Regions from separate parts of the Methylobacterium sp. E-041 genome, predicted to be linked through region 2. Evidence: predicted binding sites of a transcription regulator. Region 2 holds the regulator's gene; the other holds the start of a gene.
The links. The regulator PhoB, encoded in region 2, activates phosphate uptake and scavenging genes when phosphate is short. The targets are predictions, from matches to a motif close to TGTCATNNANCTGTCAT.

Region 1 (15,362 bases), on a different contig from region 2:
TCCCGCTCGACCGGCCGCGGCCGCAGCGGGACCGCGCCTGGGCAGATGCGACGCGACAGGACCTGGCGCAGCGCTTCCCCGGCGTCATCGCGGAATAGCGTTCCTTCGAGCGGAAGGGCCGGCCTCACTCCACCTTGGCGTCGACGTCGAGCTTGTCGAGCACCGCACCCGGCGTGCGGGCCAGGCCGAAATCGGCGAAGCCGAGGCCGGCGGCGTTCTTCGCCTTCGCGGTCATCGTCAGGCGGCCGGGCTTCGTCACGAACTGGCCCAGCGCCGCGCCGATCGCCCGGGCGGCGGGCGAGTTCCCGAGCATCGCCGGCACGCCGAACTGGGTTGCCGCCACGTATTCCTGGCGCAGCTCCTCCGGCTTCAGGCTGAGGGCCTTCGCCTGGGCCGCGAGGAAGCGCTCGAACAGGCCGGTATTCTGGATCGTCAGGTCGAGGGCCTTGGCGGTCGCCGTCAGCATCAGCAGGCTCGCCGCCGGGATGTGCGAGGCGAACAGCTCCGGCCCGAGGCCGCCGATCGTCCCGGCGAGCCGCAGCGAGCCGATGTCGCGTCCTGACAGCGTCATCTCGCGCACCGCGACCTCGCGCTTGGCCTCGTCCCAGGCGGAATCGACCACGAGGTTGAGGTCGAGATCGGCATAGCCGTAATCCGGCAGGGCGCCGAGCACCGGCATGCTGGCGACCATCGCCGCGGGGAACGTCAGGCCCGAAAGATCGAGGCGGCTCGCGGTCGGCACCCCGTCGCGCAGCGGCCCGAAGGTCAGGGCGCCGCTGCGCAGGGCGAGGTGGACCGGTGCCGCACCGGGGGCGGCGGGCGTGGCGAGGGGATAGCCGGACTTGGCGGTGGCCGGAGGCCTGGATGCGGTCCGGCCGGGCTCCTTGCCGACCGGGGCCGGGGCGCCCGGCATGTCGAGGCTCAGGTCCTGCAGCGCCAGGCCGCCGACCGCGGGGGTGAGGCGGCGCAGCTCCTCGTCGGTGACGGCGGTGTCCGGGTTGGCGAGGCGGCGCAGGGTCGCGATGGTCGGGGCGAGGGAGACGCCGGTGAGCGCCACACGCGCGAGCCGGGCCTTGAGGCCGCCCTGCGCGAACGCGATCGCCTCCAGGGTCGTGCCGCTCTCGGCGCCGGTGCCGCCGTGAGCCAGGCGCCCGACCTCGACCAGCATCGGCTCGCCGGCGCCGGTCCGGCTGATGGCGAGGCCGCGCAGCTCGAGGCTGCCGAACGCGACGGCGTCGGCCAGGTCGGCGGCGGTTCCCGCGAGCTTGCCGCGCTCGGCCGCCGTCATCTCCGGGTCGACGGCCTCGAGCCCGCGGGCGAGCCCGGCCATCGCGCCGTTCCAGCCGCCGGGGACCTGGCGTCCGCCGAAATCGCGGCCCTCGAGCCCGGCGATCCGAATCGTGACGCCCGAGGCTTCCGTGTAGGTCACGTCCGAGGCCTGGATCGCGGCGTAGATCCGCTGGACCGGCCCCTTGCCGTCGCCGGATTCCGACGAGAGCCGGACGAGCGCGGCGAGGTCGAGATCGCTGGCGACGATGCGGCCGTAGGTGCCCGACCCCGGGTGCGCGCCGGTGACGGAGACCCCGGCGCCGGCCATGGTCAGCTCGGCGATGCGGCCGGCGCGCACGTCGCGCGCCGCGACCTCGCGATAGGTCACGGTCTGCAGCGATCCGCCCGGGCCGGGATGTTCGGAGACGAGGACCGGGATCGAGATGCTCGCCGCCTCCAGGCGTGCGAGGCGGGGCGCCCAGGGCTCGGGCGAATCCGCCTTGAGGATCGCCGTCAGGTCGTCGCGCGAGAGACGCGTGCCGCTGACCGTGATCCGCGCCGCCTTGAACACCGTGTCGCCGAGCGGCAACGCGACGTCGACCAGCACGACGTCCTGGACCGCCGAGGCCGCCTCCTGCGCCGCCGCAGGCCGGCCCGTCGTCCCGACGCCGAGGACGAGACCGGCACAGAGGCAGAGGCGGGCCGCCCGGATCAGGCTGGCGCGGACCGTTCGGTGACTGATCATCGTGTGCGGACCGCTGACGAATGTTCTATCCGAGGAGACGGCGCTGTCGTCCCGCATTTCGCCGCGCGAGGCAATCGGTGCGCCACGTCGCGACTCACGCTTGTCGGCGCCTGTCGTTCCGGCACCACGATGCCGGCGACTGCAACCAGCCCCGACACCACCCTCGGGGCCGCACGGGACAGCGCCGCGCCCCTCGAAAGATCAGAGCGAGAACGAGGTGCCGCAGCCGCAGGACGAGGTCGCCTGCGGGTTCTCGATCTTGAAGGACTGCCCGATCAGGTCGTTCACGAAATCGATCGTGGATCCGGCCATGTACTCGAGCGACACCGGGTCGACGACCACGGTGGCGCCGTCGCGCTCGATCGTGACGTCCTGCGCCTCCTGGTCGCGGGTGATGTCGAAGGCGTAGGAGAAGCCGGAGCAGCCGCCGCCGTTCACGCTGACGCGAAGCAGCGCGCCCGGGGGCTCGGCACCCATGATCTCGTTGATGCGCTTGGCGGCGCGGGGGGTCAGGGTGATCTCGGCCATCGGGAGAGCCATCGGCGCTGTTGTCGGGTCCGGGCGCGGCGGGCGATTGCCCGGCGCGTGATCGATCCAAGATATGGGGTACGACGGCGCGCCGCAACGCGTGCCGCGTCGAACTGCGAGGGAACCATGCCGGCAGCACATCACGAACCGGGCGGGAGGCCGCGTGCGCGCCAACGGTGAGCGCTGGCGCGCGGCCTACGCCACCGACCCGGGCGCGACCCGCGGACGGCTGATCCCCGAGCCGGCCTCGCCGACGCGGAGCGATTTCCAGCGCGACCGCGACCGGGTGGTGCACTCGACCGCCTTCCGACGGCTGAAGCACAAGACCCAGGTCTTCGTGCATCACGAGGGCGACCATTACCGCACCCGGCTGACCCATACCCTCGAGGTCAGCCAGATCGCCCGGGCGCTCGCCCGCGCACTGGGCCTCGACGAGGACCTGGCCGAGGCGCTCGCGCTCAGTCACGACCTCGGCCACACCTGCTTCGGCCATACCGGCGAGGACGCGCTCGATGCCTGCATGGCCGAGCATGGCGGCTTCGACCACAACGCGCAGGCGCTGCGCATCGTGACCCGGCTGGAGCGGCGCTACGCCGGCTTCGACGGGCTGAACCTCGCCTGGGAGACGCTGGAGGGCCTGGTCAAGCACAACGGCCCGCTGCTCGAGCCGGACGGTCGCCCGACCCCGCGCTACGCGCGCACGGGCATCGCGGCGGCGATCCTCGAATACGACGCGCTGCACCCCCTGGAACTGGCGCACCATGCCGGGCCGGAGGCGCAGGCGGCGGCGCTCGCCGACGACATCGCCTACGACAGCCACGACCTCGACGACGGCCTGCGCGCCGGATTGTTCGATCTCGCCGACCTTGAAGCGGTGCCGTTCCTGCGCGGATTGCTCGACGAGATCGCCGCCCTGCATCCCGGGCTGGAGGTGTCGCGCACCATCCACGAGCTCGCCCGGCGGGTGATCACGCGCTTCGTCGAGGACGTGATCGCGGAAAGCCGGCGCCGCCTGGACGTGCTCGCACCGCGCGACGTCGCCGCGATCCGTAGGGCGCAGGCTCCGGTGATCGCGTTCTCGGAGGAGATCGCGGCCGCCGACGCCGACATCAAGCGCTTCCTCTACGCGCGGATGTACCGCCATCCGGAGGTGATGGCGGTGCGGGCGAAGGCGAACGCCATCGTCGCGGACCTGTTCTCGGCGTTCTCGGCCGATCCGACGCGGATGCCGGTGGAATGGAGCGAGGGCTTGTCCGGCGCACCGGCCGGCCGCATCGCCCGGCGCATCGCCGACTACATCGCCGGCATGACCGACACCTACGCGGTGCTCGCCCACCGGCGGCTCTACGCGTCGACGCCCGACCTCCACTGGAGCCCGCCGAGCCGCGGATTGCCCCTGACCGAGCCGTAGGGCAGGGCGCCGCACCGGGGCGGACGCGACGGAGGAGCCGCCAAGCGCCCGCCGTCGCGTTCGTCACCCGGCCCGATCAGTAGCCCGCGCAGGTGCAGCCGCTGCCGTAGCCGTAGGATGCGGGCGCATAACCGCCATAGCCGCCATACCCGCCGCCGTAGGCGGGCGCGTAGCCGCCGTAGCCGTAACCACCGCCGTAGCCATATCCGCCGCCGTAGCCGTAGCTGCTGCCGTAATCGTACCCGCCGTAGCCGCCGGCCAGCGCGCCGGCGGCGAGCCCGACACCCAATCCGATCCCAGCGCCGGCGAGGCCGTAGCCGATCCCCCGGCCATAGCCGCCGCGGTAGCCGCCGTAACCGCCCCGGTATCCGGCAAGACCGCCGCGGTATCCGCCGTAGCCGCCGCGCGCTCCGACGAAGCCGGCGCTGCGGAAACCGCCATGCGCGCCGTAGCCGCCGCCGTACGGGCGCGCTTCCGCGCCGGCGGGAAGCAGGATCAGGGCGGCACCGAGGGCCGTTCCCGCCAGGATGAGGGCCTTCATCACGTCGTCTCCACCGAAACCGAGGGGCGCTTCGGCAGGATCGCCAGGCGCAACGGCCTCGATGGTAGGCGCTCCGGCACCGCCCGGCGGGCGTCAGTGTACGCACCCCGCCGGTTATCCCAGGTCGATCGCGCGATGACGCACCCGACGGTTGAGACCCGTTCGTGGAACAAGGCTGCATCCCATTGCCCGCCGGTCCGCAACCGAGGGCGATCCGCCATGTTGGGGCATACCGCACCGCACAAAAGGGATCGGCGCCCGCGCCTTCGCCCCCGTGCCAACGGAGCCCATGCATGGTCTCGCTGCCGATTCTCGCCCTCGCCGTCGCCTCCTTCGGGATCGGCACCACGGAATTCGTGATCATGGGCCTGCTGCCGGAGGTGGCGCAGAGCTTCGGCGTCACCATCCCGCAGGCCGGCTACCTGGTCTCGGGCTACGCGATGGGCGTGGTGATCGGCGCGCCGCTGGTCGCCATCGCCACCGCCGGCCTGCCGCGCAAGACCGCGCTGCTCGCGCTGATGGCGGTGTTCCTGGCCGGCAACGTCGCCTGCGCCGTCGCGCCCACCTACGCGACGCTGATGCTCGCCCGCATCGCCACCGCCTTCGCCCACGGCGCCTTCTTCGGCATCGGCGCGATCGTGGCGCGCGATCTCGTCCCGCGGGAGAAGCGGACCCAGGCGGTGTCGCTGATGTTCGCCGGGCTGACGCTGGCCAACGTGCTCGGCGTGCCGCTCGGCACCGCGCTGGGGCAGGCGGCGGGCTGGCGCGCCACCTTCTGGGCGGTGGTGGCGATCGGCGTCGCGGCGGGCCTGGCGATCCATCTGTTCGTGCCGGCCGGGCTCCCCGGCTCGCGCGGCGGGCTGGCCCGGGAGTTCCGGGCGCTCGGGCGCTGGCCGGTGCTGCGGCCGATGCTGGTCTCGACCCTGTCCTCGGTGAGCTTCTTCACGGTGTTCACCTACATCACGCCGCTCCTGATGGGGGTGACCGGGCTCAGCGCCCGCGGCGTCACCGGCGCGCTGTTCGTCGCCGGCATCGGCCTCACCGCCGGCAACCTGATCGGCGGCCGCCTCGCCGACGGGAATCTCACCGCCACGGTGATCGGCAGCTTCCTCGGCCTCATCGCCGTCCTCGCCCTGCTGGCGGGCGTCGCCCACTTCGAGATCGCGATGCTGACGGCGCTGGTGGTCTGGAGCGGGCTCGCCTTCGCCCTGGTCTCGCCGTTGCAGATCTGGGTGGTGGAGGCGGCCAGCGATGCCCCGAACCTCGCCTCCACCCTGAACCAGGGCGCGTTCAACCTCGGCAACGCCACCGGCGCCTGGCTCGGCGGCGTCGCGCTGACCGCGGGCGTCGGCTACGGCCAGCTGCCGCTGATCGCGGCCGCGGTGTCGGCCCTCGGGCTCGGCCTCGCGCTGTCGGCGATGTCGGGGCCGACGCGCTCGGTCCTGCCGGCGCCGGTCCACCCCGGCTGATCGCGCCGCGGGGACGCTATCGCTCTGGTTGCAGGATACTGCCGCTCACGCATGCGACAACGCCGAACCGTTAATATTTGGCTACACACATGCGCCCGATGCATGCGCGAAGTGCAACCTTGTCCATTGTTGCAGCGCACCATGATCGGCATCTTCGGAGCGAACGGACGGCCCTGCGGCCGTCGCCCCACGGAGAGCGATCCATGACCCAGCCTGCCCCGAAGCCCGGCCTGTTCTCGCAGATGCTCCGCCTCTGGCTCGAGCACAACCAGCGCATGCTCGACATGCGGATGGGCCCGTTCTGAGCCTGCGATACGAACCGCCCGGTCCCTGAAAAGCCGGTCCCGCGCATGCGCCGGGCCGGCTTTTTCATGTCCTCGATCCGGCGTCAGCTTCGTGCCAGGTCGCCGAGCAGGCTCGCGGCGACGGTGGCCTTCGAGACCGTCAGCCCCGAGGCCGCGATGGCGTCGACCGCGCTGCGGATGCGGGCCAGCGACGGGCCGCGGGCCTTGCCCCAGGCGGCGACCGCCTCCGGGCCGGCGCCGATGTCGCCGACGACCTCGGCGGTGAGCTGCCGGTGCGCGGACGAGATGCCGGCCACCGCCCGCTCGAGCGCGACGCGGTCGAAGGTGTCGGAGACCGGCGCCGCGCGAGCGGCTTCGGCGAGCGCGTCGAGGGAGAATTCCCGCTCCAGCGCGAAGTGCGTCGCCGCGATCTCCGCGACCGGCCGCCCGCTGGTGCCGGCGACGCGGACGATGTCGGGCGCCGAGGTCAGCGCCCGCAGCGAGGCAAGGCGGAGTGCCGGCTCCGCATCCATGCCCTGCCCGACGAGGTCGGCGCGCCGCCGCTCGATCGCCGCGTTCGCCTCCGTGCCGAGGACGCCGGGGAGGGACGCGAGCACCGCGGCGATCCCGTCGCGATAGCGCGCCACCAGGGGAGCGATGCCGCCGGCGAGGTCGAGGTTGCGGATGAACCAGACGATGCGGTTGACCAGCAGGTCCTGCACCTCGGCGTAGAGGCCGATCTGGGCCTGCCCGCCGATCCGCCCGGCCAGCTCGTCGATGGCCGCGTTCAGCTCCATCAGGCCGAAGGCGTCGCGGGTCACGGCGTAGGCCTTGGCGATGGTGGCAGCGTCCGCCCCGGTCTCGTCGGTCAGCCGCGTGACGAGCGAGATGCCGCCGCGGTTGACGATGATGTTCGACAACGCCGTCGCGATGATCTCGCGGCGCAGACGGTGCCCCCTCACCGCATCGGGGAAGCGCTCGCGCAGGGCCTTGGGGAAGTAGCGCTGCAGCTCGCGGTCGAAGTACGGGTCGTCCGGCACCGGGCTCGCCAGCACCGCGTCGTAGAGCGAGAGCTTGGCGTAGGCGAGCAGCACCGCGTATTCCGGCCGCGTCAGGCCCTCGCCGCGGCGCATGCGCTCGGTCAGCGTCGCGTCGTCGGGCAGGTACTCGACCGCGCGGTCGAGGCGGCCTTCCGCCTCCAGCGCCTGCATCGTCCGCATCGCGAAGCCGGCCTCGCCGAGGCCGCGGTGCTGGGCGAGCGAGAGCGCCAGCGTCTGCAGCTCGTTGTTGCGCAGCACGAGGTGGGCGACCTCGTCGGTCATCGCGACGAGGAGCGCGTTGCGGGCATCCGCATCGAGGCGGCCGTCGCGCTCCGGGATCATCAGCGCGATCTTGATGTTCACCTCGACGTCCGAGGTGTTGACGCCGGCCGAGTTGTCGATCGCATCGGTGTTGAGCCGGACGCCGGCCCGCGCCGCCTCGATGCGCCCGCGCTGGGTCAGCCCGAGGTTGGCGCCTTCGCCCACCGCCTTGGCGCGGATCTCCGGGCCGGTGATGCGCACGGCGTCGTTGGCCCGGTCGCCGGCCTCCTCGTCGGTCTCGGTGGTGGCGCGGACGTAGGTGCCGATGCCGCCGAACCAGAGCAGGTCGACGGGCGCCTTGAGGATCGCCTGCATCAGCTCGGCGGGCGAGGCGGAAGCGCGCTCGAACCCGAGCACGTCCCGGATCTCGGCCGAGAGCGGGATCGCCTTGAGCGCGCGCGAGAAGACGCCGCCGCCGGCCGAGATCAGGCTTTTGTCGTAGTCGGCCCAGCTCGACCGGCCGAGGTCGAACAGGCGTTTGCGCTCGGCAAAGCTCGCCGCCATGTCGGGCGTCGGATCGAGGAAGATGTCGCGGTGGTCGAAGGCCGCCACCAGCTTCAGGGTGCGCGAGAGCAGCATGCCGTTGCCGAACACGTCGCCCGACATGTCGCCGACGCCGACCACCGTCACCGGATCAGCCTGCGTGTCGACATCGATCTCGCGGAAGTGGCGCTTCACCGCCTCCCAGGCGCCGCGGGCGGTGATGCCCATGCCCTTGTGGTCGTAGCCCTGGCTGCCGCCGGAGGCGAAAGCGTCGCCGAGCCAGTGCCCGCGCTCCAGCGAGAGCGCGTTGGCGATGTCGGAGAAGGTCGCGGTGCCCTTGTCGGCGGCGACCACGAGGTAGGCGTCGTCGGGGTCGTGCCGCACGGTGTCGGCCGGCGGCGCGATGCCCTCGGCGACGAAGTTGTCGGTGAGCTCCAAGAGGGTGCGGATGAAGATGCGGTAGCTCTCGGTGCCCTCCGCCAGCCATGCGGCGCGATCCGAGGCCGGCGGCAGGCGCTTGGGAAAGAACCCGCCCTTGGCGCCCACCGGCACGATCACCGCGTTCTTGACCTGCTGCGCCTTCACCAACCCCAGAATTTCGGTGCGGAAATCCTCGGGCCGGTCGGACCACCGCAGGCCGCCGCGCGCGACGTAGCCGTAGCGCAGGTGCAGCCCTTCCACGCGGGGCGAATAGACGAAGATCTCGAAGAACGGCCGCGGCAGCGGCATGCCCGACACCTTGGTGCAGGCGAACTTGAAGGCGATCGTCTCGCGCGGGGTGCCGTCGGCGGCCTTCTGGAAGAAGTTGGTGCGGACCGCGGCCTCCACGAGGTTGACGAAGCGGCGCAGGATCCGGTCCTCGTCGAGGCTGGTCACGTCGGCGAGCGCCGCCTCGATGCCCTCGCGAACCGCCGCCTCGGCGGCCCCGCGGTCGCCCCCGGCGGCCGGGTCGAACCGGGCGTGGAACAGCGCGACGAGCTGGCGGGCGATGCCGGGATGCTGGCTCAGGGTCGCGGCGAGGTAGTCCTGGCCGTAGCGCACGCGGAGCTGGCGCAGGTAGCGGCCGAGGCCGCGCAGCAGCGCCACGTCGCGCCAGGCGAGGCCGGCCTCCAGCACGAGGCGGTTGTAGCCGTCGGATTCGGCCTGGTCCGCGGCGATGGCAAGCATCGCCGCCTCCAGCGGCGCCTCGAGCGGGCCGATCTCGATGGCCGCACCGGTGGCGCGCTCCAGCAGCATGTCGTGCAGCCAGACCTTGGTGTCGCTCCCCGCCGGCAGCACGCTGTAGGTCCGCTCGTTGATCACCCGGAAGCCGAGGTTCTCCAGGCCGGGCACCCGGTCGGACAGCGGCAGCGACGCCCCGCGCGAGAACACCTTCAGGCGCACCTGCGCCGCCGGGTCGGTGTCGCGGCGGTCGATCGCGACGGCGCGCGGGCGGTCCTCGGACAGGGATTCGAGGATGGCGATGTCGGCGATGGCGACCTCGGCGGAGAAGTTCTCGCGGTAGGCCGCGGAAAAGCCCTCGCCGTAGCGGGCGGCCAGCGCCCGCGCCTCGGATCCGCCCATGGCCTCCGTGAGCGCGGCGCGCAGCGCGTCGCCCCAGGTCCGCACCAGGGCGGCGATGCCGGCCTCCAGCACCGAGGGGTCGCGCTCCGGCGCGCCGGCTTCGGAGAACCCGACGATGTAGTGGATCCGGGCCAGCGGCCCGTCGGGCAGGTCGGGATAGGTCGCCGAGAGCCGGCCGCCGTATTCCTGGGCGAGATAGGCGCCGATGCGGGCGCGCACGATCGAGTCGTAGCGGTCCTTCGGCACGTAGACGAGGAGCGAGACGAAGCGCCCGAACCGGTCGGTCCGCGACAGCACGCGGATGCGCGGCCGGTCGGCGAGGTTGGCGATGGCGAGGGTGAAGCGGAACAGCCGGTCCACGTCGATCTGGAACAGGTCGTCGCGCGGGTAGGTCTCCAGCACGGCGAGGAGCGCCCGCCCGGCATGGCTCGTCGGGTCGAGGCCGGCCTTCTCGACCACGGCCGCGACCTTGCCGCGGAGATAGGGCACCTCGCGGGCGAGCGCGGTGTAGGCCGCGGCGGTGAACAGGCCGACGATGCGGACCTCGCCGGTGAGCTTACCCGTCGCGGAGAACAGCTTGACCGCGATGTAGTCGAGATGCGCCGCGCGGTGGACGCGGGCCTTGAGGCTCGCCTTGGTGATGATCAGCGCGTGCGGCTCCTCGAGGAACGCGACGATCTCCGGCGTCATGTCCACGAGCGCCCGCCCGCGGCGCAGCACGGCGAGGCCCGGATCGCGCAGGATGCCGAGGCTTTCGGCCTCGGCCGCCCGCTCGCCGGGCAGCGCGTGCTCGCGCATGCCGAGCAGCGTGAAGTGGCCGTCGCGCAGCCATTCGAGGAAGGCGCGCGCCTCGGCGACTTCGCCCTCGGGCAGCGGCGGGGGATTGCGGCCGTAGCCCTCGGCGAGCGCGCCGAGCCGGGCCAGCATCGCGTCGTGGTCGTCGGTGACCAGGGCCACATCGCGAAAGACCTGCGCGAGGCCGGCTTCGAGGCGTTCGCGCGCCTCGCCGGCATCGAGCCGGTCGAGGTGGATGTGGATGAAGCTCTCGCGCAGCAGGGCGCCGTGGGCGTCCGCCGTGGTCTCCCCGACGACGCGGACGAGCGCCCCGTCGGCGTCCCGCTCGACGCCGAGGATCGGGTGGGCGACGAGGTGGGGCGTCAGGCCCTGCTCGGTCAGCTCCGCCAGGGTCGAGTCGAGCAGGTAGGGGCGGTTGTCGTTGACGACCTCGACGACGGTCAGCTCGCGGGTGCGCCCGGGGCCGGGCACGGCGACGTCGACGAGCCGCAGGTTCGCCGCCGAACCCGTGGCGCGCGGCACCGCAAGATGCGCACGCGCGGCGATCGCGAGGTCGGCCAGCGCCTCGGCCGGGTAGGGCGCCAGGTCCTCCGGCGGCACCCGGCCGAACAGGTCGCGGACGAAGCCGCCCGGTCCGCCGCGGCCGCCCACGATCGATGCCGCCGCCTCGATCAGGTCGGTGCGGGCGGATTTCGCCTCGCTCGTCGCCAGGGCGGTGGCCGATTCCAGCGCCGATTCGGTTTCCAGCACCATGGGCGGGGACCCTCCGGACCGGCACCGACGCCGGTCCCGCCCCGGACGTTAGGGGAGGGCCCATGGCGAGTCGATGACGCTCGCCGCTCGCAGGCCCGCGCCGGGTGACAGGCGGGCCGCGACGACCGGCGTTCCGGAAGGGGCGCCGCTGCCGTCCGGCGTTGCTTCTGCACGCACCGTACCGGTTTCCACCGGTCGCGCTTGCTCCGAGAACCGATAGTTGACAGATGCACCGCTTATAAGTCGTTGATAATGCTGAAGGTGAAAATTCGCAGTCGTCTATACCTGTCAGGTTTGAAAAGCCATACCTGTCAGTTAAACGCAAATCTCCAGTAGCAACTAGGAATAAAAAAGCCCCGGCTAGTCGCCAGGGAGGGGAAGTACCGTAATGTCCAACCAATTATACTAAAACTTACCCCAGTTTATGATCCAATCATGCTTTCTAAATCCATTATGATTTGTTTTCAGCTTGTCAAAGTGAATGCATATGTCGATGTAACCGTAATAACATAACCTTAGATTTCTATCATTATAAATTGGGACAACGCCATTCATATTAAGGCATTTCGTAACGTCGGAAGCGTCTTTCCCAACCTCGCTCGCGAGGTCATCCAGCTCAACATGATTCTCGAAAAATTGTTTTAGCGAAGCTTGATGTATCACCGTTACCGGACTTCCCGTCAGGGCATCGACGGCGGTTCCCGTCGTCATCGCTCCCGTTGCGATGAGGCTCGCGAGCGCCTTGGGTTTCACCCCGGTCTCCACCGTTGCCTCACGCAGCGTGGGTCCGGGTAGACCTTGTTTCTCCATCGACACGCGGATCGCATCCGTTCGTATCAGCAGGGAGGCGATGTCGTTCCCAGTGGCACGACGACCCTTCCACGATATCTCGCCGGCAAGGAGAAGATGAACGATCTCCACCGGGGCGCATGAGCATTGGTTCGCCGCCTCCATGATGCTCACGGCGTCGGCGATGTCATCAACCGCCTCGACCTCCGCGAGCAATCGCGTCAGCAGGTCGTCGAGTGGGCCGCGTTCGAATGCGTGTCGCCAGTCCCAGTCGCCGTACGTAGGCGTGACCAAGCCATGAGCCTGGAGCGAAATGAACAGCGAGGCTTCGCACCCTAGCCAAGCGGCGGCGGCACTCGATGTCAGCATCGGGGGCCGAGCCGTTTCGGACGGGGGGTGGCTTGTTGCAGCGTGGCCGGCGTTCATGGTGAAGGGCCTTGTCTCGACGAATGATGCGATTTGTTCGATCCTGCGCGGGCGGACCGGGGTGACGAGGATCTTGCGGGGCATGCCGAAGACCGGTGGGGGTACCTTCGGCTTGGCCCTGGGTATCCTCGGTTTGTCCTGCACCACGTCGGGCGGCGTCTCCGCCACGTACCGAGCGAGAAGGTCTCTAGCCGGCCCGTACGCCACACGGTTTCGGCTGTTCAACCACAACCGGAAGTCAGCGAATGGCGGACGGGGGCCATCCTTGACCCTATGGCCGAACGGGTAGGCCCGCTGGAGACCGGTGAGGAAGCTGCGGATGTCGGCCTCTCCATCCCCGGCGATGCCGATGCCCGCAGCGCCGCAGAGATACCAGTCGTGTTCGCCGAGGGCGTCCATGCAAAGCCCGCGACCATGCAGGGAGAACGCCCCGATGACCTCGCAGAACCGGGCCGCGGCATGGAGTTCGAGACCGTCGAGGAAAGGGGCGGTGCCTGCCTGGCCGTCGATCCGTCGCTGGACGTAGCGCTCAAGCTCCGAGGCTGGCCGCCTTGCGCACTCGTCCGAGAGAACGTCGAGGCGCTGCAGGTGAGGGCGGATCGCAGCGGCGAAGTCCTGGTCGTTCGGAATCCTCCCCAAGCCGATATCGGCGAGCCCCAGGCCATGAGTGGGACAGGTCCGAATGGAGACGACCTTCCACGCGAGCCGGCCGTATGCGGCGGCGTGAGGGCGGAGGTCGGAGATCTCGATGTCTTCCTGCAGGCAGGCCGGACAGACGAGGAAGCGGTGCCTGCGGAGGGACGAGCCCACCATTGGATGACCGTGCAGCATGAAGCCCCCGGTCACCTTCCGAAGGCAGGCAGCCTCAAGGTCCGGGACCGGGACGCCGGCAAGCCTGCCCAGGCGCGCAAGCTCCGTGGGGCAGCCGTCCCGAATGCGCCACGGGGTCAGTCCCTGGTCCTTGCAGAACTTTCCCATGGTCCCGACGCCGTTGCGTGCGGCGAGGCGCGAGAGGAAGTCGAGGGTACCCTCGCCGTTCTCAAGGGTGAGCGTGAGTCGAAGGGGTTCGTCGATCATCCCCGAGCCTTCCTTGACTTGCGGCGACCGCTTGGCTCATCGGGTGGCGGAGGGTTGCTCATAGCCAGGACGCGCGTCGGATCGACCGTGAGGTAATCCGACGCCAGATACGGGTTCCATGGCGCCAAATTGCCGGTCCTGAAGGCGAAGGCATCCGCAAAGCAACCGAGGTCGAGTTCCTTCCTGTCATGCTCAATGGCGTACCTGATGGCGTCGTGGATCTCTTCGATGGTGATGCCGAGCAGGTTGCATCCGGCATGGACCAGGCGCGGGAACACGGCGTGGCCAAAGTCGCCGGCGACGGTCAGGCCCGCAACCCCCGCAAGGGCCGCCACGGCCTTCGTGACGGCACCGCCGTCGGCCGGCAACGAGAGCTTGCCGAACGCTTGCCAGCGGCCCCGCCGAACCGAGGAACGATCCGGGCGGAGGAATGTCTCGAACGACGGCTGGCCGGAGACGATCAGGACAATTGGATAGTCCTCGTCGACGAGCAGGCTCCGCAGCAAATGCCTAAGCTTCATCTGCTCGTCGACGTTCAGCGTCAGGTGGGCGTCCTGGAACTCGTCGAGATGGAGGACGAGCACGCCGAGGGCCTGGAGCCGCTCACGGACGATGCCCCAGGTTTCCGGACCCGAGATCCTCGAACGTCCAATCTTGTATCCGGTCGCCCGCAGGACCGTCCTGCCGAGTTCCCCGACGCTGCAGGGCGACGGGACCCGGACGGTGAGCGCCACGCAGCCGACCACCTGCCGACCGTAGTTCGGCGACAACGGGTGCTTGGACAGCAGCCGTCGGATCGCCGTGGTCTTGCCCGCACCGCTCTCACCGAGGACGACGAGGATGTTCCCTTCGAGAAGTTCGGCGCGTGCCTCGACGTCGACCGCCGCATCGGGCTCTCGGCGTTCGGTGAGGTCCGCCATCAAGCCCTCGAAATGACCCTGCAGTACCGTGTCGCGTGCGGTCCGCAGGTAGACGTGCCGCACCTTTTCCATGATGCGCGAACGACGTTGCATCTCGGATGGAAGGGCCGCGCGTACGCGCCCTGCCGGATCGAGGTCGATTTCCGTGGTCCTCATGCCTCAATTCTCGATGTCGAAGTCGTCGGACGGAGCGTCGTCACGACTTGGATGCTGGTCCTCCACCCCTGTGACTGGGTAGCCGCCGTCGAGCGGATCGGCGGAGGACTGCTCGTGGACGTCCGCCGTGGCCGGCATGGTCCACCCAAACATCAGCTCCCGCTCGGCACGGGCGATGTCGTCCGCGGTCGGCGGCAAGGACGCGATGCCGAAGCGGTCCGAAGCCTCGCGGCTCAGGGTATTCGCGGCGATCAGCGCCGCGTTGACGGCGGCCTGCGTGACGGCGGCTCCGACCGCATGGGTCCGAGCAATGTCGCGGGACGCCCGAATCCACGCTTCCAGCGTGACGTTCTCGAACTTTTCCGACGTGCACGAAGCGGCATGCCAGGTCCCGTCGATGCAGACGGCGATCTCACCCAGATCCTCGGGATCGAACTTGATCTCCATCTCGACCTTTCCTCGGTCGAGGAAGTGCCGGACGAGGGGCTCACACCAGTAGTGAAGGTTGAGCACACGGATGCCGGCGTTGCCGAGCGTCCGGAAAAGAGGAATGCCGAAGATTGAGCGGAGCTTGTGCCGGTCGGGAGCCTTGATGATCCCGTGCATGTGTGTGAGGCGGTTCCAGGCCGCGATAGGGGTCTCGCCGGCCAGCCCGTCGTGTGGCGCCCCGTGATAGGCGTCCACGAGCCACCGCGTCAGGATACGCGCTTGCTCGTCGTCGAAGAGGCAGGTGCGGGCTTCGGGGTCGTAATCGCCCTTGGCGACAACGTTCTCGAAAGTTCTTCCCGGAAA
Region 2 (15,362 bases):
GTGACCTGGACCCTGCCGGCGGGCTTCTCGGCCTCGGCGATCCAGTGGCCGGCGCCGCACCGCATCCCGATCGCGACGCTGATGAACTTCGGCTACGAGGGGGAGGCGATCCTGCTCGTGCGGGTCACCCCGCCGCCGAGCCTCGACCCGGCCGCGCCGGTGACGCTGGCGGGCAAGCTCACCTATCTCGTGTGCGAGACGGAGTGCATTCCCGGCTCGGCCGATCTCGCCCTGACGCTGCCGGTCGCGCGCGAGGCCACGGCCGATCCCGGCAACGTCGACTTGTTCGCCCGCGCCCGCGCCGCCCTGCCCAAGCGCGCGCCGTGGCCGGTGCGGCTGTCGAGCCAGGGCGACCGGCTCGCCCTCGACCTCGAGGCTCCGGGCCTCGCCGCGGACACGGTCCGCGCGGTGGCGTTCTTCCCCTATTCCGAGACGGCGATCGACAACGCCGCGCCGCAGCCCTTCACCGTCGACGCTTCGGGCCTCCACCTGACGCTGACCCGCGCGACGCCCGCCGACCCCGCGCCCGAATCGCTGCCCGGCGTGCTGGCGATCGACGAGGACACCGGCGGGGGCCTCGTTCGGCAGGCCTTCGCGCTCGGCGACGAGGCGCCGCTCGCCGGCGGCAGCGCGATGCCGAGCGCGGCGCCGGCGGCGGCGCGCACCGACCCGGCCGAGGCGCTGACCCTGTGGACCGCGGCCGGCCTCGCGCTGCTCGGCGGCCTGATCCTCAACCTGATGCCCTGCGTCTTCCCGGTGCTGTCGATCAAGGTGCTGAGCCTGGTGAGGCATTCCGGCGAGGCGCCGGCGCGGGTCCGGCTGCACGGGCTCGCCTACACCGCGGGGGTGCTGGCGGCCTTCCTGGCGCTGGCCGCGCTGCTGATCGCCCTGAAGGCGGGCGGCGCCGGGATCGGCTGGGGCTTCCAGCTGCAATCGCCGACCGTGGTGGCGGCGCTGGCCTACCTGCTCTTCGCCATGGGCCTGAGCCTGTCGGGCATGCTTCACCTCGGCGGGCGGCTGTCCGGGCTCGGCGACGGGCTGACCCGGCGGGCCGGGCTCCAGGGCTCGTTCTTCACCGGCGTGCTCGCGACGGTCGTGGCGACGCCGTGCACCGCCCCGTTCATGGGCTCGGCCGTGGGCTTCGCGCTGACGCAGTCGACCGCTGCCGGCCTCGTCGTGTTCGCGAGCCTCGGCCTTGGCCTCGCCCTGCCCTTCCTGGCGCTCACCCTGTGGCCGCCGGCGCTGCGCGCCCTGCCCCGGCCCGGCGCCTGGATGGACGTGCTGAAGCAGGCCCTCGCCTTCCCGATCTACGCCACGGTCGCATGGCTGGTCTGGGTGCTGGCGCAGCAGGTCGGGCCGCAGGGCCTGCTCGCGGCGCTGATCGGGCTGGTGCTGATGGGCTTCGCCGCCTGGACGTGGGAGCTCGGCCGCGACGCGCGGCCGGTCCGGGCGCAGCTCGCCCGCGGCCTCGCGGTGCTCGCCGTCGCCGGCGTGGCGGGGCTCGCCCTCACCCTCGATCACGACCGCGTCGCACCGGGGGCTCAGGCCCGGGCCGAGGGGATCGAGCCGTTCACGCAGGCCCGCCTCGACGCGCTGCTGGCGAGCGGCCGGCCGGTCTTCGTCGACATGACGGCGGCGTGGTGCATCACCTGCCAGGTCAACGAGCGCACCTCGCTCGGGACGGCGGCGGTCGGCGCGGCGATGCGCGCGCGCGACGTCACGTATCTCAGGGGCGACTGGACCAACCAGAACCCGGAGATCACCCGCCTGCTCGAGCGCCACGGCCGGAGCGGCGTGCCGCTCTACCTGCTCTACGCGGGTGCCGGAGAGCCGACGGTTCTGCCGCAGATCCTCACCGAGGGGACGATGCTGAGCGCGCTGGACGCCGTGAAGGCGACGGGCCGCAGCGCGGGGCTCGACGGCGGGGGGACGAAGGTCCCCTGAAGCTTGGTAAAAATATAATTTTCGTAGGACTGAAATCACTTCAGTGTGCGCGACGGCTCCCTCTCCCATGGGGAAAGGGTTGGGGTGAGGGGCGTGACCGACCCGGATGACTCACGCCCCTCATCCTGTCCTTCTCCCCATGGGAGAAGGGACCCACGGCAGGTCGCGGATCGTTGCGATCGCTTGAGCCGTCCACCGAAAGCCGAACTCAATCCTCGCCCGAGAACGTCTCGTCGAAGGCGTACCCCGAGCCGCGGACGGTGCGGATCGGGTCGGTCTCGCCGGCGCGGTTCAGGGCCTTGCGCAGGCGGCCGACATGCACGTCGACGGTGCGCTCGTCGATGTAGACGTCGTGGCCCCATACGCCGTCGAGGAGCTGCTCGCGGGAATAGACCCGGCCGGGGCTCTGCATCAGGAACTCGAGCAGCTTGAACTCGGTCGGCCCGAGGTGGATCTCCCCGCCGGCCCGGCGCAGGCGATGGCTGTCGCGGTCGAGCTCGATGTCGCCGGCTTCCAGCAGGTTCGCGACGTGGCTGGGCTTGGCGCGCCGCAGCAGCGCGCGGACGCGCGCCAGCAGTTCCGGCACGGAGAACGGCTTGACGATGTAGTCGTCGGCCCCCGTCCCGAGGCCGCGGATGCGGTCGCCCTCCTCGCCGCGGGCGGTGAGCATGATGACCGGCAGGGACACCGTCTCGCGCCGCGCCCGCACCCGGCGGCACAGCTCGATTCCGGAGAGCCCCGGCAGCATCCAGTCCAGCAGGATCAGGTCGGGCACCTGCTCTTGCAGGCGCAGCTCGGCCTCGTCGCCGCGGGCGGCGGAATCGACCTCGAAGCCCTCGGCTTCGAGGTTGTAGCGCAGGAGGGTGGTCAGCGCCTCCTCGTCCTCGACGATCAGGATCCGCGTACGCATGCAGGGCACTCCCGGGCGGACCGCCCGACTTTCTCATCCATCGCCACGGTCCTCCCTCCCCCCCTGAAGCGGGTCGGGAGAGGGGAGCGCCGTATCCGGAGCGGTCGCTCCCCTCTCCCGACCCCCGCTCACGCGAGGCCCACCCTCCCCCCGCACAGGAGGAGGGAAGAGACGGCAGCCCTCAGGCGCTCGGTGCCACCGTCGCGTAGTTCGAGGCGTCGTTCTTCGGGCGGTCGCCAGCGAGGTTCTCGCCGGTGGACAGGTAGTGGATCGTCTCGGCGATGTTGGTGGTGTGGTCGCCGATGCGCTCGACGTTCTTGGCGCAGAACAGAAGATGCGTGCAGAACGAGATGTTGCGCGGGTCTTCCATCATGTAGGTCAGCAGCTCGCGGAACAGCGAGTTGTAGAGCGCGTCGATCTCGCCGTCCCGCTCCCACACGTTGTGGGCCGCGTTGACGTCGCGGCTGGCATAGGCGTCGAGCACGTCCTTGAGCTGCTCCTGGACGAGGTCGCTCATGTGCTGCACGCCGAGCACGATCTTCTGGGCCTGGGCCTGGTCGCTGATCGCGACGACGCGCTTGGCGATGTTCTTGGCGAGGTCGCCGATGCGCTCGAGGTCGCCCGAGACGCGGATCGCCGAGATCGTCTCGCGCAGGTCGATCGCCATCGGCTGGCGCCGGGCGATGAGCAGCACCGCGCGCTCCTCGATCTCGCGCTGCAGCGTGTCGAGGCGCTTGTCGGCGACGATCACCGCCTGGGCGAGCTGGGTGTCGCGGCGGACGAGCGCGTCGGTCGCCTCGGTCATCATCTTCTCGGCGACGCCGCCCATCTCGGAGATCGAGCGGCGCAGGTCTTCGAGGTCGGTGTCGTAGGACGTGACGATGTGGCCGGGCATGGGCGTGGGTCCTCGAACGATCCGGGTGCGGCTCAGCCGAAGCGGCCGGTGATGTAGTCCTGGGTCTGGCGCACCGTCGGGTTCATGAAGATGCGGTTGGTCGGGCCGACCTCGATGACCTCGCCGAGATACATGAAGGCGGTGAACTGCGAGATGCGGGCCGCCTGCTGCATGTTGTGCGTCACGATGACGATCGTGAACTCGCTGCGCAGCTGCTCGATCAGCTCCTCGATGCGGCCGGTCGAGATCGGGTCGAGGGCCGAGGTCGGCTCGTCGAACAGGATCACCTCCGGGCTCTGGGCCACCGTGCGGGCGATGCACAGGCGCTGCTGCTGGCCGCCGGAGAGGCCCATGCCGGACTGCTTGAGCTTGTCCTTCACCTCGTCCCACAGCGCGGACTTGCGCAGGGCCGATTCGACGCGGTCGTCGAGCTCGGACTTCGGCAGCTTCTCGTAGAGCCGCAGGCCGAAGGCGACGTTGTCGTAGATCGACATCGGGAACGGCGTCGGCTTCTGGAACACCATGCCGATGCGCGAGCGCAGCTCGTTCAGGTCCACGCCGGAATCGAGGATGTTCTGGCCGTCGAGCAGCACCTGCCCCTCGGCGCGCTGCTCCGGGTACAGGCTGTAGATCCGGTTGAAGGTGCGCAGCAGGGTCGACTTCCCGCAGCCCGAGGGGCCGATCAGCGCGGTCACCTGCCGGTCATGGAAGTCGAGGTTGATGTTCTTCAGGCTGTGGAACTGGCCGTAGTAGAAGTTCAGGGCCTGGGCGCTGATGCGGATCGGCGCGTGCTCGTCGGCCGGGTTGCGGCCGTCGAACCGGGTGGCGTTGATCGCGGGAGCGGCGTTCATCGTCGTGTTCCTCGTGGATGCCGGCGGCGGATCAGCGGGCGCGCTGCGGCTTGATGACGAAGCGGGCGACGACCGAGAGCAGCAGGATCGTCATGGTGATCAGGAGCGCGCCGGCCCAGGCGAGCTGCTGCCAGTTCGGGTAGGGCGAGAGGGCGAACTGGTAGATCATCACCGGCAGGTTCGCGACGCCGCCCATCAGGTCCGGGCTGAACCACGAGTTGTTGTTGAGCGCCGTGAACAGGAGCGGCGCGGTCTCGCCGGCGATGCGGGCCAGCGCGAGGATGATGCCGGTGACGATGCCGGCCGAGGCCGCCCGCCAGGTCACGCTGCGGATCACCGTCGACATCGGGGCGCCGAGCGCGACGCCGGCCTCGCGCAGCGTGCCGGGGACGAGGCGCAGCATGTCCTCGGTGGTGCGCACGATCACAGGGGTCGCGATGATCGCCAGCGCGACGCCGCCGGCCCAGCCGGAATAGGTCCCCATCGGCCGCACCATCAGGGTGTAGACGAACAGGCCGATCAGGATCGAGGGAGCCGAGAGCAGGATGTCGTTGAGGAAGCGGATCACCTCGGCGAGCTTCGAGCCGCGGCCGTACTCGGCGAGGTAGGTGCCGGCCATCAGCCCGATCGGCGTGGCGATGAGGATGCCGATGCCGGTGAGCACGAGGCTGCCGAGGATGGCGTTGGCGATGCCGCCGCCTTCCGAGCCGGGGCCGGGGGTCGGCTGGGTGAACAGCAGCGGCGAGAACCCGCGCGCCCCCTCGACGATGAGCATCAGCAGGATCGAGCCGAGGACGAAGGCGCCGAGCACGGTGGCCGCCAGGCAGGCGATCCGCAGCGTGCGGTCGGCGACCCGGCGGCTGCCGCGGATGCGGGCCGGCTTCAGGGCCGGCGCCGGACGGATCGTGTTGGGAGCGTCCATGGCGGGTCCCTCAGGCGACCTTGACGCGGCGCGTCAGGAAGCGGGCGATGATCAGGACGACAAAGGTGATCGCGAACAGGATGCAGCCGAGCGCCATCAGGGAGTTCAGCTGCAGGCCGTCGGCCTCGTTGAACTCGTTGGCGATGCGCGAGGCGATGGTCGAGCCGGGATCGAACACCGAGGCCGAGAGGCGGTTGGCGTTGCCGACCACGAAGGTCACCGCCATGGTCTCGCCGAGGGCGCGCCCGAGGCCGAGCATGATCGCGCCGATGATCGAGACCGAGGCCTGCGGCAGCAGCACGTGGCGGACCACCTCCCAGGTGGTGCAGCCGATGCCGTAGGCACTCTCGCGCAGGATCGTCGGGATCTGGTCGAGCATGTCGCGGGCGATTGAGGCCACGAACGGCACGATCATGATCGCCAGGATGATGCCGGCGGTGAGCACGCCGACGCCTGAGGGCACGCGGGCGTAGAGCAGCGTGCCGACGATCGGCATGCCCTCGACCAGGTTCGACACCGGCATCTGCACGAATCGGGCGAAGAGCGGCGCGAAGATGAACAGGCCCCACATGCCGTAGATGATGCTGGGCACGGCGGCGAGCAGTTCGATCGTCATGCCGACGGGCTTGCGCGCCCAGCCGGGGCAGAGCTGCGTCAGGTAGATCGCGATGCCGAGCGAGATCGGCACGCCGATCACCAGGGCGAGCACCGCGGAGGCGAGCGTTCCGGTGACGGCGACCAGGGCGCCGTACTGCTCGGTGCCGATGTTCCAGGCGCTCGAGGTGAGGAAGCCGAAGCCGAACTCGCGGAAGGCGGGCCAGCCGCCGTAGAGGATCGAGCCGAGGATGCCGGCGAGCACCAGCAGCACCAGCAGGGCCGAACCGTAGGCGGCGGCGCGGAACAGGGCGTCGAGGCCCTTGCTCGGCCCCTTGCGCAGGCGCGCGCCCGAGGCGGCGCGCGTCACGGCGATCTGTTCAGTCAAGGCGGTCATCCGCGGTTCTTTTCACCGGCTGGCGTGGTAGCGCGCCGAACGGCCGGGCGCGAGGGCGGGGCCGGACGCGCGGGCGAGATCCGGCGAGGACGCTGCGCCCGCTCGGGGAACGGGCAGCCCTCGCGCTTCGCGCGGGCCGCCCGCTCGTCGCGATCGGCCGCGGGGCCGCGTGCGGCCCCGCGGGTTCGGCCTCACATGCCGAGGACGGGCTTTCCGTCCTTGCCCTTCACCTGCTTCCACTCCTCGTGGATCAGGCCGACGACGGCGTCCGGCAGCGGCACGTAGTCGAGGTCGGAGGCGAGCTTGTCGCCGTTCTTGTAGGCCCAGTCGAAGAACTTCAGCACGTCGGCGGACTTGGCCGGATCGGCGGCCTCCTTGTGGACGAGGATGAAGGTCGCCGCCGTGATCGGCCAGGCGTCGTCGCCGGCCTGGTCGGTGAGCGTGATGCCGAAGCCGGGCGCGCTCTTCCAGTCGGCGCTGGCGGCGGCCGCCTGGAACGCCTTGTCGTCCGGCTGCGGGAACTTGCCGGCCTTGTTGCGGATCAGCGCGTAGCTGAGCTTGTTCTGCTTGGCGTAGGCCGACTCGACGTAGCCGATGGCGTTCGGGACCTGCTTGACGGTGGCGGTAACGCCCTCGTTGCCCTTTCCGCCCTGGCCGGCGGGCCAGCTCACGGTGGTGGCGGCGCCGAACTCCTTCTTCCAGCCCTCGGAGACCTGGCTGAGATAGGTGGTGAAGATGTTCGTCGTGCCCGAGGCGTCCGAGCGGTAGACCGGGGTAATGTTCGCGTCGGGGAGCTTCAGCCCCTCGTTGAGCGCGGCGATCTTCGGGTCCGACCACTTGGTGATCTTGTTGGCGTAGATGTCGGCGATCACGTCGCCGGTGAGCTTGAGCTTGCCCGGCTCGACGCCGGGGATGTTCACGACGGCGACGACGCCGCCCATCACGGTCGGGAACTGGACGAGGCCGTCCTTCTCCAGGGCGGGGCCCTTCAGCGGCGCGTCGGTGGCGCCGAAATCGACCGTCTTGGCCTGGATCTGCTTGATGCCGCCGCCAGAGCCGATCGACTGGTAGTTCAGGCCGGTGCCGCTGTCCTTGCGGTAGGCTTCCGCCCACTTGGAATAGACCGGGAACGGGAAGGTCGCACCGGCGCCGGTGATGTCGGCGGCGAGCGCCGGAAAGGCGAGCTGCGCCGTCGCGAGGCCGAGGGCGAGCGCGTAGGTGAAGGGTTTCACATCGATCTCCGTCATCCGTCGAGCGTGCCGGGCAGCGCGATCCGCGCGTTCGCATTGGCGCGGGCCACCCGGCGACCCGGCGGCCGCGGCCGCATCGCTCGACACCGCCGCCGTTAGGGCATGCAGATGACAGCCGCATGACACGGCGCAACCAGGGCTTGAGGCGAGCGCGAACGCGGACGGCGAATGCTGTGGCGATGGCACGCTTTACGGTGTTGGCGCGTTCTCATTGCGATCCGGGCCCTGTCGCGAGCATCCCGCCGCGGCTCGCCGGATCGGAAGGTCGATCCCGTGTCCCACGATTCGCCTGCTGCGCCGACGCGTGCGCCGCTCCCCGACGACCACGCCTACCAGGCGCTCCACGCCGAGCGCGAGGCCCTGGAGCGCGACCTGGCGCTGGCGAAGGCACGGCAGAACTTCAGCACGGAGCCGGGCGAGGCCGAGCGGGCCCGCGCCGACGAGGCGTCGATGCTGATGAGCCTCGACCGGGTGCTGACGCGCATCCGCGCGGCCGAATACCAGCGTCGCCCGGGCGCCCGCCGCTGGTAGCCTGACTCGGCTGGGTCCCGCGCTCGCGGCGATCGGGCGAACCTCGCCACTCCGCCCCACGATGGACGGGTCGTCCCCGGCGGCGAGCCGCGTGCGGGCGGCCTCCCAGCCTCAGGCGCTGCGGCGGCGGTCGCGCTCCTTCTGGCGCATGCGCAGCAGGAGGTCGACCTGGGAATCGGGGATCGGCTGCTTGTCGACGCTGCCCTCGTAGACGGTGCGCAGGGTCTGGCCGAGATGATGGGTGTCGACGCTGGCGCCGTTGCGATGCGACGCGAGGACTTCGAACTTGGCTGCAGCCTGATGCATGGTCCCCCCCGGAACATGGAAGCGCCGGCGTCCGCGAATCGGTTTCGCCACCGGATCCCAACAGTGTCGGTCCGGATGGTTAAGGAGGGATTAACCTTAACCGACCGTTCTGCGCGCTCATCGGTATCCGATCCTAGACCGCCGCGCCTTCGAGCAGGCGGGCGGCGGCGGCGCGGGCCTCGTCGGTGACGGTGGCGCCGGCGAGCATGCGGGCGATCTCCTCGCGGCGGGCCGCGACGGGGAGCGAGGCGACGCGGGTGGCGACGCGGCCAGCCCCCTTCACCGCGTCCTTGGCGATCAGGAAATGCGTGCCGGCGCGCGCCGCGACCTGGGGCGCGTGCGTCACCGCCACCACCTGCACGTCCTGCGACAGCCGCGCCAGCCGCGCGCCGATCGCGTCGGCGACCGCGCCGCCCACGCCGGTGTCGATCTCGTCGAAGATCAGCGTCGGCGCCGAGCCCTTGTCGGCGAGCACCACCTTGAGGGCGAGCATGAAGCGGGACAGCTCGCCGCCGGACGCCACCTTCATCATCGGGCCGGCCTTGGTGCCGGGATTGGTCTGCGCCCAGAACGCGACCCGGTCGATGCCGGCGGCGTCGCGCGATTCGGGATCGGTGACGATCTCGGTGATGAACCGGGCGCGCTCGAGCTTCAGCGGGGGCAGCTCGGCCTGCACGGCGGCGTCGAGCGCCTTCGCCGCGCGCCGACGCCCCGCGCTGAGCTTCTCGGAGGCCTTGGCGTAGGCCGATTCGGCCGTTTGCAGCGTCGCCTCCAGGCCGGCGAGCGCCTCCTCGCCGGCATCGATCGCGGCGACGTCCGCCTCGTAGCGCTCGCGCAGGGCGGCGAGGTCGTCGGCGGCGACGTCGTACTTGCGCGAGGCCGCGCGCAGGGCGAACAGCCGCTCCTCGACCCGCTCCAGCTCGCGCGGGTCGAACTCGGCCTCGGCCACCGCCGCGTCGAGGACGGCGCGGGCCTCGTCGAGGGCGACGAGGGCGGCGTCGAGCGCCGCGACGCAGGGCTCGACAAGCGCCGGCAGCTGCGCCGCCCGGCGCTCGAGCTTGCGGATCGCCGAGGAGAGCTGCGGCACGCTCGAATGCGAGCCGCCGACGGCGGCGAGCGCGTCGTTCAGCTCGCGCGCGACCTTCTCGCTCTGCTGCATCACGGTGCGGCGCTCGGCCAGGGTCGCCTCCTCGCCGGGCTTCGGATCGAGGGCTGCCAGCTCCTCGACCGCGTGGCGCAGGAAGTCGGCTTCCCGGCGCGCGGTCTCCACGCGGGCGCGATGCTCGGCCAGCGTCGTGCGGGCGACCCGGACGGTCTTGGCCGCTTTCGCGACCGCGTCGAGCGGGCCGCTCAGGCCGCCGAAGGCGTCGAGGATGGCGCGGTGCGTGGTGACGTCGGCGAGCGCGCGGTCGTCGTGCTGGCCATGGATCTCGACCAGGGCCGCGCCGATCGCGCGCAGAACCTGCACGCCGACGGGCTGGTCGTTGACGAAGGCGCGGGTGCGCCCGTCGGCCATCTGCGTGCGCCGCAGGATCAGGTCGCCCTCGGTGTCGATCTCCGATTCCGCGGCGATCCGCCGGGCGGGATGGTCGAGGCCGACGTCGAACACCGCGGTGATGCCGCCCTGCGCCTCGCCGTGGCGCACGAGGGAGCCGTCGCCGCGCCCGCCCAGCGCCAGGCTGAACGCGTCGAGCAGGATCGACTTGCCCGCGCCGGTCTCGCCGGTGAGCACGCTGAGCCCGCCGGAGAAGTTCAGGTCGAGCCGGTCGATCAGGACGATGTCGCGGATCGCGAGCTGCACCAGCATGCCGCGCCTTCGAGCCTCCGGGGCGCCGGCCGTCGTCCGGCCGGGCAACCCAAACTTAAGGGAAATACGAAGCCGTCATGTAGGCCGATGCCGGGCCGACCGCACCCCCGAAATGCGAAACGGGCGGAGCCGAAGCCCCGCCCGCGAGTCGCGTCCGGTCGTGATGCGCGGGCGGCCTACTGGGCGGCGGCCGTGCGGCCCATCACCGAGGAGTAGATCTTGCTGAGGAACGAGCTCTTCTCCTCGCGCGGCTCGAGGCCGCCGTTCTGCAGGAGGGCGTGCGCGTCCTTGTACCAGGGACTGTCGGGGAAGTTGTGCCCGAGCACGGCGGCCGAGTTCTGCGCCTCGGCGGTGATGCCGAGCGCCATGTAGGCCTCGGTCAGCCGCTCCAGCGCCTCCTCGGCGTGACGCGTCGTCTGATACTTGCTCACCACGTCGCGGAAGCGGTTGATCGCGGCAGGGAAGTTGCGGCGCTCGAGGTAGTAGCGCCCGACCTCCATCTCCTTGCCGGCGAGCTGGTCGCGGGTGATCTGGATCTTGGCCTTGGCGTCGGTCGAGTATTCCGAGGTCGGATACTTCTGGACGAGCTCCTGCAGGGCGACGAGCGCCTTCTCGGACCGGTCCTGGTCGCGGGTGACGTCGGGGATTTGCTTGTACTGCGACATCGCCATCAGGTACTGGGCGTAGGCCGCGTCCTTGCTCGCCGGGTGCCGCTGCAGGTAGCGCTTCGAGGCGGTGATCGCATCGTCGTACTTCTGGCCCTCGTAGTTCGCGTAGGCCGTCATCAGCAGCGCGCGGCGCGACCAGTCGGAATAGGCGTACTGCTTGTCGAGCGAGTCGAACTTCTTGACGGCGCCCTCGTAGTCGCTGTCTTCCATCTTTGCCAAGCCTTCGCTGTAGAGCTTGTCGGCCGGCGTATCCTGCACGACCTCGGGCTTGTACTTGTCGGCGAACAGGTTGGTCGGGTCGAGCGCGTCGCAGCCGCCAAGACCGAGGCCGAAGGCGGTGATGAGCACGGCCGCCGCCGCTCCGCGGGTCCGAAGGGTGACAGGCATTGGCGGTTCTTCCCCCGAACGGGCGCGTCCTGCGTCGCAGCGCGCCGTTGAGCCATCATGACGTCGTGTCGGCGCCGGCACTCTACCGGGTCCGAGGTGCCACCGCATCCCGGACTGCCGCGCTCTTCACGGACGATTCACCGTGGCGCCAGATTCGGGCATGAAAGCGGCGGTTCCACGCCCCCGCAGATCGGCGGGCGGCTGTGTCTTGCAGGCCACATCGCCCGCGGGCGGCAGGCGGTTTGCCGGAGAGATCTCAGAGGTCGCCGGCGAAGGCGGCGATGCCGAGGCCGGCGCCGAACTCGGCGAGCGCGGTCTCGCGGCGGGTGCCCTGGGCCTCGACGATCGCGTAGTTCGCACGGTCGGCGAACAGGGCTTCGAGGATGCCGACGTTCATGCGGTGACCGCCGCAATAGGAGCGGTAGGCGCCCTGGAGCGGCAGCCCGGCGAGCGCGAGGTCGCCGACCGCGTCGAGGAACTTGTGCCGGACGAACTCGTCGGCGAAGCGCAGGCCTTCCGGGTTGACCACGTCGGTCTCGCCGACAGCGACGGTGTTCTCGAGGGAGGCGCCGAGGGCGAAGCCCGCCTTCCAGTAGCGCTCCACGTCCTTCATCATGCCGAAGGTGCGGGCGGGGGCGATCTCGCGGCGGTAGGCGGCGGCGGTGAGGTCCATCGCCTTGCGCGAGCGGCCGATCACCGGGCTTTCGAAATCGATCTCGACGTCGAGGCGGAAGCCCCGGTCGATCGGGCGCAGCTCGGCGAAGGCGGTGCCCGCCTCGATGCGGACGTGGCGCAGCACCTTGATCCAGCGGCGGGCGGTGCCGGTCTGCGCGATGCCGACCGCGTCGATCGCCTTGACGAAGGGGAGCGCGCTTCCGTCGAGGATCGGCATTTCCGGTCCGTCGATCTCGACCAGCGCGTTGTCGACGCCCAGGCCGTAGAAGGCGGACATCAGGTGCTCGATCGTGGCGACCGCACCGGATTCGACGTCGCCGATCACGGTGCAGAGCTCGGTCGCGGAAACGCAGGCGTGGTGGGCCTTGATCAGACGGTCGTTGCCGGAGGCCATTCCGGTGCGGAGGAAAGCGATGCCGTGGTTCGCGGAAGCCGGGCGCAGCGTGATCGCAACCGGGTTTCCGGAATGGACGCCGATGCCGCTCAGCACGGTCGCGCCCTTGAGGGTTGTTTGTTGGTTCGTCCGCATTCCTTAGCCCTCGGCCGCGATCCGGCCACGCCACCCCGCATTTCGCGTGGTGACGACGCCTTCCGATCCGTCCGCTGCTTGAAGCCCCTGCGTGCGGCGTCGGTCCGAAAACCGCGCCGCTATTCGTTGGTCCGAGATTTTTATAGCTGCGGCGCACAGCACGGCCAAATCACGCTTTCTTACGCTGTGTTACAGACACGCTTGCGCCGCGATCTCGGGAATATCGTTCCAGTGCAACATGTTAACGAATGGTTAACAAGCCCTCTACAACCGCGGCGCGCTGTGTCTTCGAGGCACCATGACCGGGTCCGAGGCCGCGCGACGGGACCGGAAACGGCGCCCGGAACGACGAAAGAACCCGCCGGCCCTCGCGGAGCGGCGGATCCATGCTGCGGTGCGACAGGCGCCCGGGCGGCATCCCGGCCGGGCGGCGAATCGCGCGAATAAGTCCCGCGGGCCTTCGCCCGCGGGGTCTCGGTGAGCGTCGGATCAGTTGGCCTGCCGGCGGAGGAAGGCCGGGATCTCGAGCTGGTCGTCGTCCATCATCCGCGGCTGGGGCGCCATGCGGCCCTGCGCGTCGAGGTTGCCCTGCGCCGGGCGGTAGGTCGGGGCGACCGGAGCCTGGACCCGCGGGGCCGGCGGCATCGGGGCCTGGACCTGCGGCTGGGCGCGGGGCGCCGGCGCCGGCTCGGCTTCCTCGCGGCGGCCGCCGAAGCCGACGGTCGCGAGGCGGCGGAGCAGGCTGGTGCGCTTGGTGTCGCCCTGGTTGTCGACCGGCTCGCCGCGGCTGGCGGCGATCTGGGTCTGGGCGATCGGCGGCAGCTCGTGGATCTGCGGCATCCGCGGGGCGCGGGCGAGCGGGGCGGCGACGGGAGCTGCCGGGCGCGGCGGCATGAACGGGCCGGCATGGTGCTGGGCGACCGGCTCGGGGGCCGGCGCCGGGGCCGGCACGAACGGGGCGGCGGCGCGGGGCTGGGACTGGGTCAGCATGATATCGTCGCGCATCACCGGAGCCGCCTCGATGCGGGGCTCGGCGTGCTGCACCGGCTCGGGGGCCGGGCGCGCGGGCTGGACGGGGGCCGGCTGAGCCTGCGTCACGGCCGGCTCGGCCGCGGCGCGAAAGCTCGGGGCGTTCTGGGCGGCGCGCGAGCGGGCCTCGGAGCGCAGGCGCTCGGCGACCTCGGCGATGCGCTGCTCGGTCTCGGCGATCTCCTTGTTGTTCGGCGAGTTGGCCGAGATCAGCGCCGGCTCGATCCCGGTGGCGACGACCGAGACGCGGATGATGCCGTCGAGGCTCTCGTCGAAGGTCGCGCCGAGGATGATGTTGGCTTCCTGGTCGACCTCCTCGCGGATGCGGGTGGCGGCCTCGTCGAGCTCGTACAGGGTCAGGTCGGCGCCGCCGGTGATCGAGATCAGCAGGCCGCGGGCGCCCTTCATCGAGACGTCGTCGAGGAGCGGGTTGGCGATCGCGGCCTCGGCCGCGCGGCTGGCGCGCTTCTCGCCGGACGCCTCGCCGGTGCCCATCATCGCCTTACCCATGCCGCGCATGATCGCGCGCACGTCGGCGAAGTCGAGGTTGATCAGGCCTTCCTTGACCATCAGGTCGGTAATGCAGGCGACGCCCGAGTAGAGCACTTGGTCGGCCATCGCGAAGGCGTCGGCGAAGGTGGTCTTCTCGTTGGCGACCCGGAACAGGTTCTGGTTCGGGATCACGATCAGCGTGTCGACGGCCGCCTGCAGCTCCTGGATGCCGGCTTCCGCCGTGCGCATGCGGCGCAGGCCCTCGAACTGGAACGGCTTCGTCACGACGCCGACGGTGAGGATGCCCATGTCGCGGGCGGCGCGGGCGATGACGGGGGCCGCGCCGGTGCCGGTGCCGCCGCCCATGCCGGCGGTGATGAAGCACATGTGCGCGCCCGAGAGCTGGTCGCGGATCTCGTCGATCACCTCGTCGGCGGCGGCCGAGCCGACCTCGGGGTGGGAGCCGGCGCCGAGGCCCTGCGTCACGCCCAGCCCCATCTGGATCACGCGCTCGGCCTTCGACGAGGTCAGCGCCTGGGCGTCGGTGTTGGCCACGACGAACTCGCAGCCGAGCAGACCCGACTCGATCATGTTGTTGACGGCGTTGCCGCCGGCGCCGCCGACACCGAACACGGTGATGCGGGGCTTGAGTTCGCGGATGTCAGGCGCCTGGAGAGAGATGGCCATGGTGTCGAGCCCTTCGTGACCTTTAACGCGTTGTCCGGAGCGCCTCCGTGGAGGAAGCGCCGATTCGTCGAGGCCGGGCGCGAGAGGGCGCCCGGGAAAACGCCTAGAAACCCTGCTTCAGCCACTCGTAGACGCGGCCGATGTAACCGTCGGTGCCGGTGCCGGCGAAGGCACGCTGCCCCCGCGGCTCGAAGTGCTCGGCATGCGCCACCTGCGGGTAGACCAGCAGGCCGACCGCGGCCGAGAAGGCCGGACCCTTGGCCGCCTCGGGCAGGCCGCGGATGCCGAGCGGGCGCCCGATCCGGACCTGGCCCTGCATCACCCGGCGGGTGACCTCGGGCAGGCCGACGAGCTGGCTCGCGCCGCCCGTGAGCACGACCCGGCGCCCCGCCTGGGCGGCGAAGCCGGCCGCGCGCAGGCGGTCGCGGACGAGCTCGACCACCTCCTCGACGCGCGGCTTGATGATCCGCACCAGCTGCGAGCGCGGA

Region 1: MKK70_RS18295 (NAD-glutamate dehydrogenase) is a predicted target of PhoB. The motif match lies at 11,265-11,281, and genes of this name have one in related genera.

What each region holds. Positions count from the first base shown of each region.
Region 1 is NZ_JAKSYQ010000186.1:57,272-72,633, forward strand. It holds gene MKK70_RS18265 (ABC transporter ATP-binding protein) at 1-98, shown strand, start outside; gene MKK70_RS18270 (hypothetical protein) at 125-2,014, opposite strand; gene MKK70_RS18275 (HesB/IscA family protein) at 2,216-2,542, opposite strand; gene MKK70_RS18280 (deoxyguanosinetriphosphate triphosphohydrolase) at 2,706-3,953, shown strand; gene MKK70_RS18285 (hypothetical protein) at 4,030-4,494, opposite strand; gene MKK70_RS18290 (MFS transporter) at 4,788-5,963, shown strand; gene MKK70_RS18295 (NAD-glutamate dehydrogenase) at 6,352-11,202, opposite strand; gene MKK70_RS18300 (TniQ family protein) at 11,608-13,494, opposite strand; gene MKK70_RS18305 (ATP-binding protein) at 13,491-14,570, opposite strand; gene MKK70_RS18310 (Mu transposase C-terminal domain-containing protein) at 14,574-15,362, opposite strand, start outside.
Region 2 is NZ_JAKSYQ010000299.1:106,729-122,090, reverse strand. It holds gene MKK70_RS28620 (protein-disulfide reductase DsbD family protein) at 1-1,944, shown strand, start outside; gene phoB (phosphate regulon transcriptional regulator PhoB) at 2,153-2,854, opposite strand; gene phoU (phosphate signaling complex protein PhoU) at 3,036-3,749, opposite strand; gene pstB (phosphate ABC transporter ATP-binding protein PstB) at 3,782-4,600, opposite strand; gene pstA (phosphate ABC transporter permease PstA) at 4,632-5,522, opposite strand; gene pstC (phosphate ABC transporter permease subunit PstC) at 5,533-6,513, opposite strand; gene pstS (phosphate ABC transporter substrate-binding protein PstS) at 6,705-7,745, opposite strand; gene MKK70_RS28585 (hypothetical protein) at 8,037-8,294, shown strand; gene MKK70_RS28580 (hypothetical protein) at 8,406-8,600, opposite strand; gene recN (DNA repair protein RecN) at 8,734-10,407, opposite strand; gene MKK70_RS28570 (outer membrane protein assembly factor BamD) at 10,584-11,462, opposite strand; gene lpxC (UDP-3-O-acyl-N-acetylglucosamine deacetylase) at 11,719-12,666, opposite strand; gene ftsZ (cell division protein FtsZ) at 13,156-14,874, opposite strand; gene ftsA (cell division protein FtsA) at 14,978-15,362, opposite strand, start outside.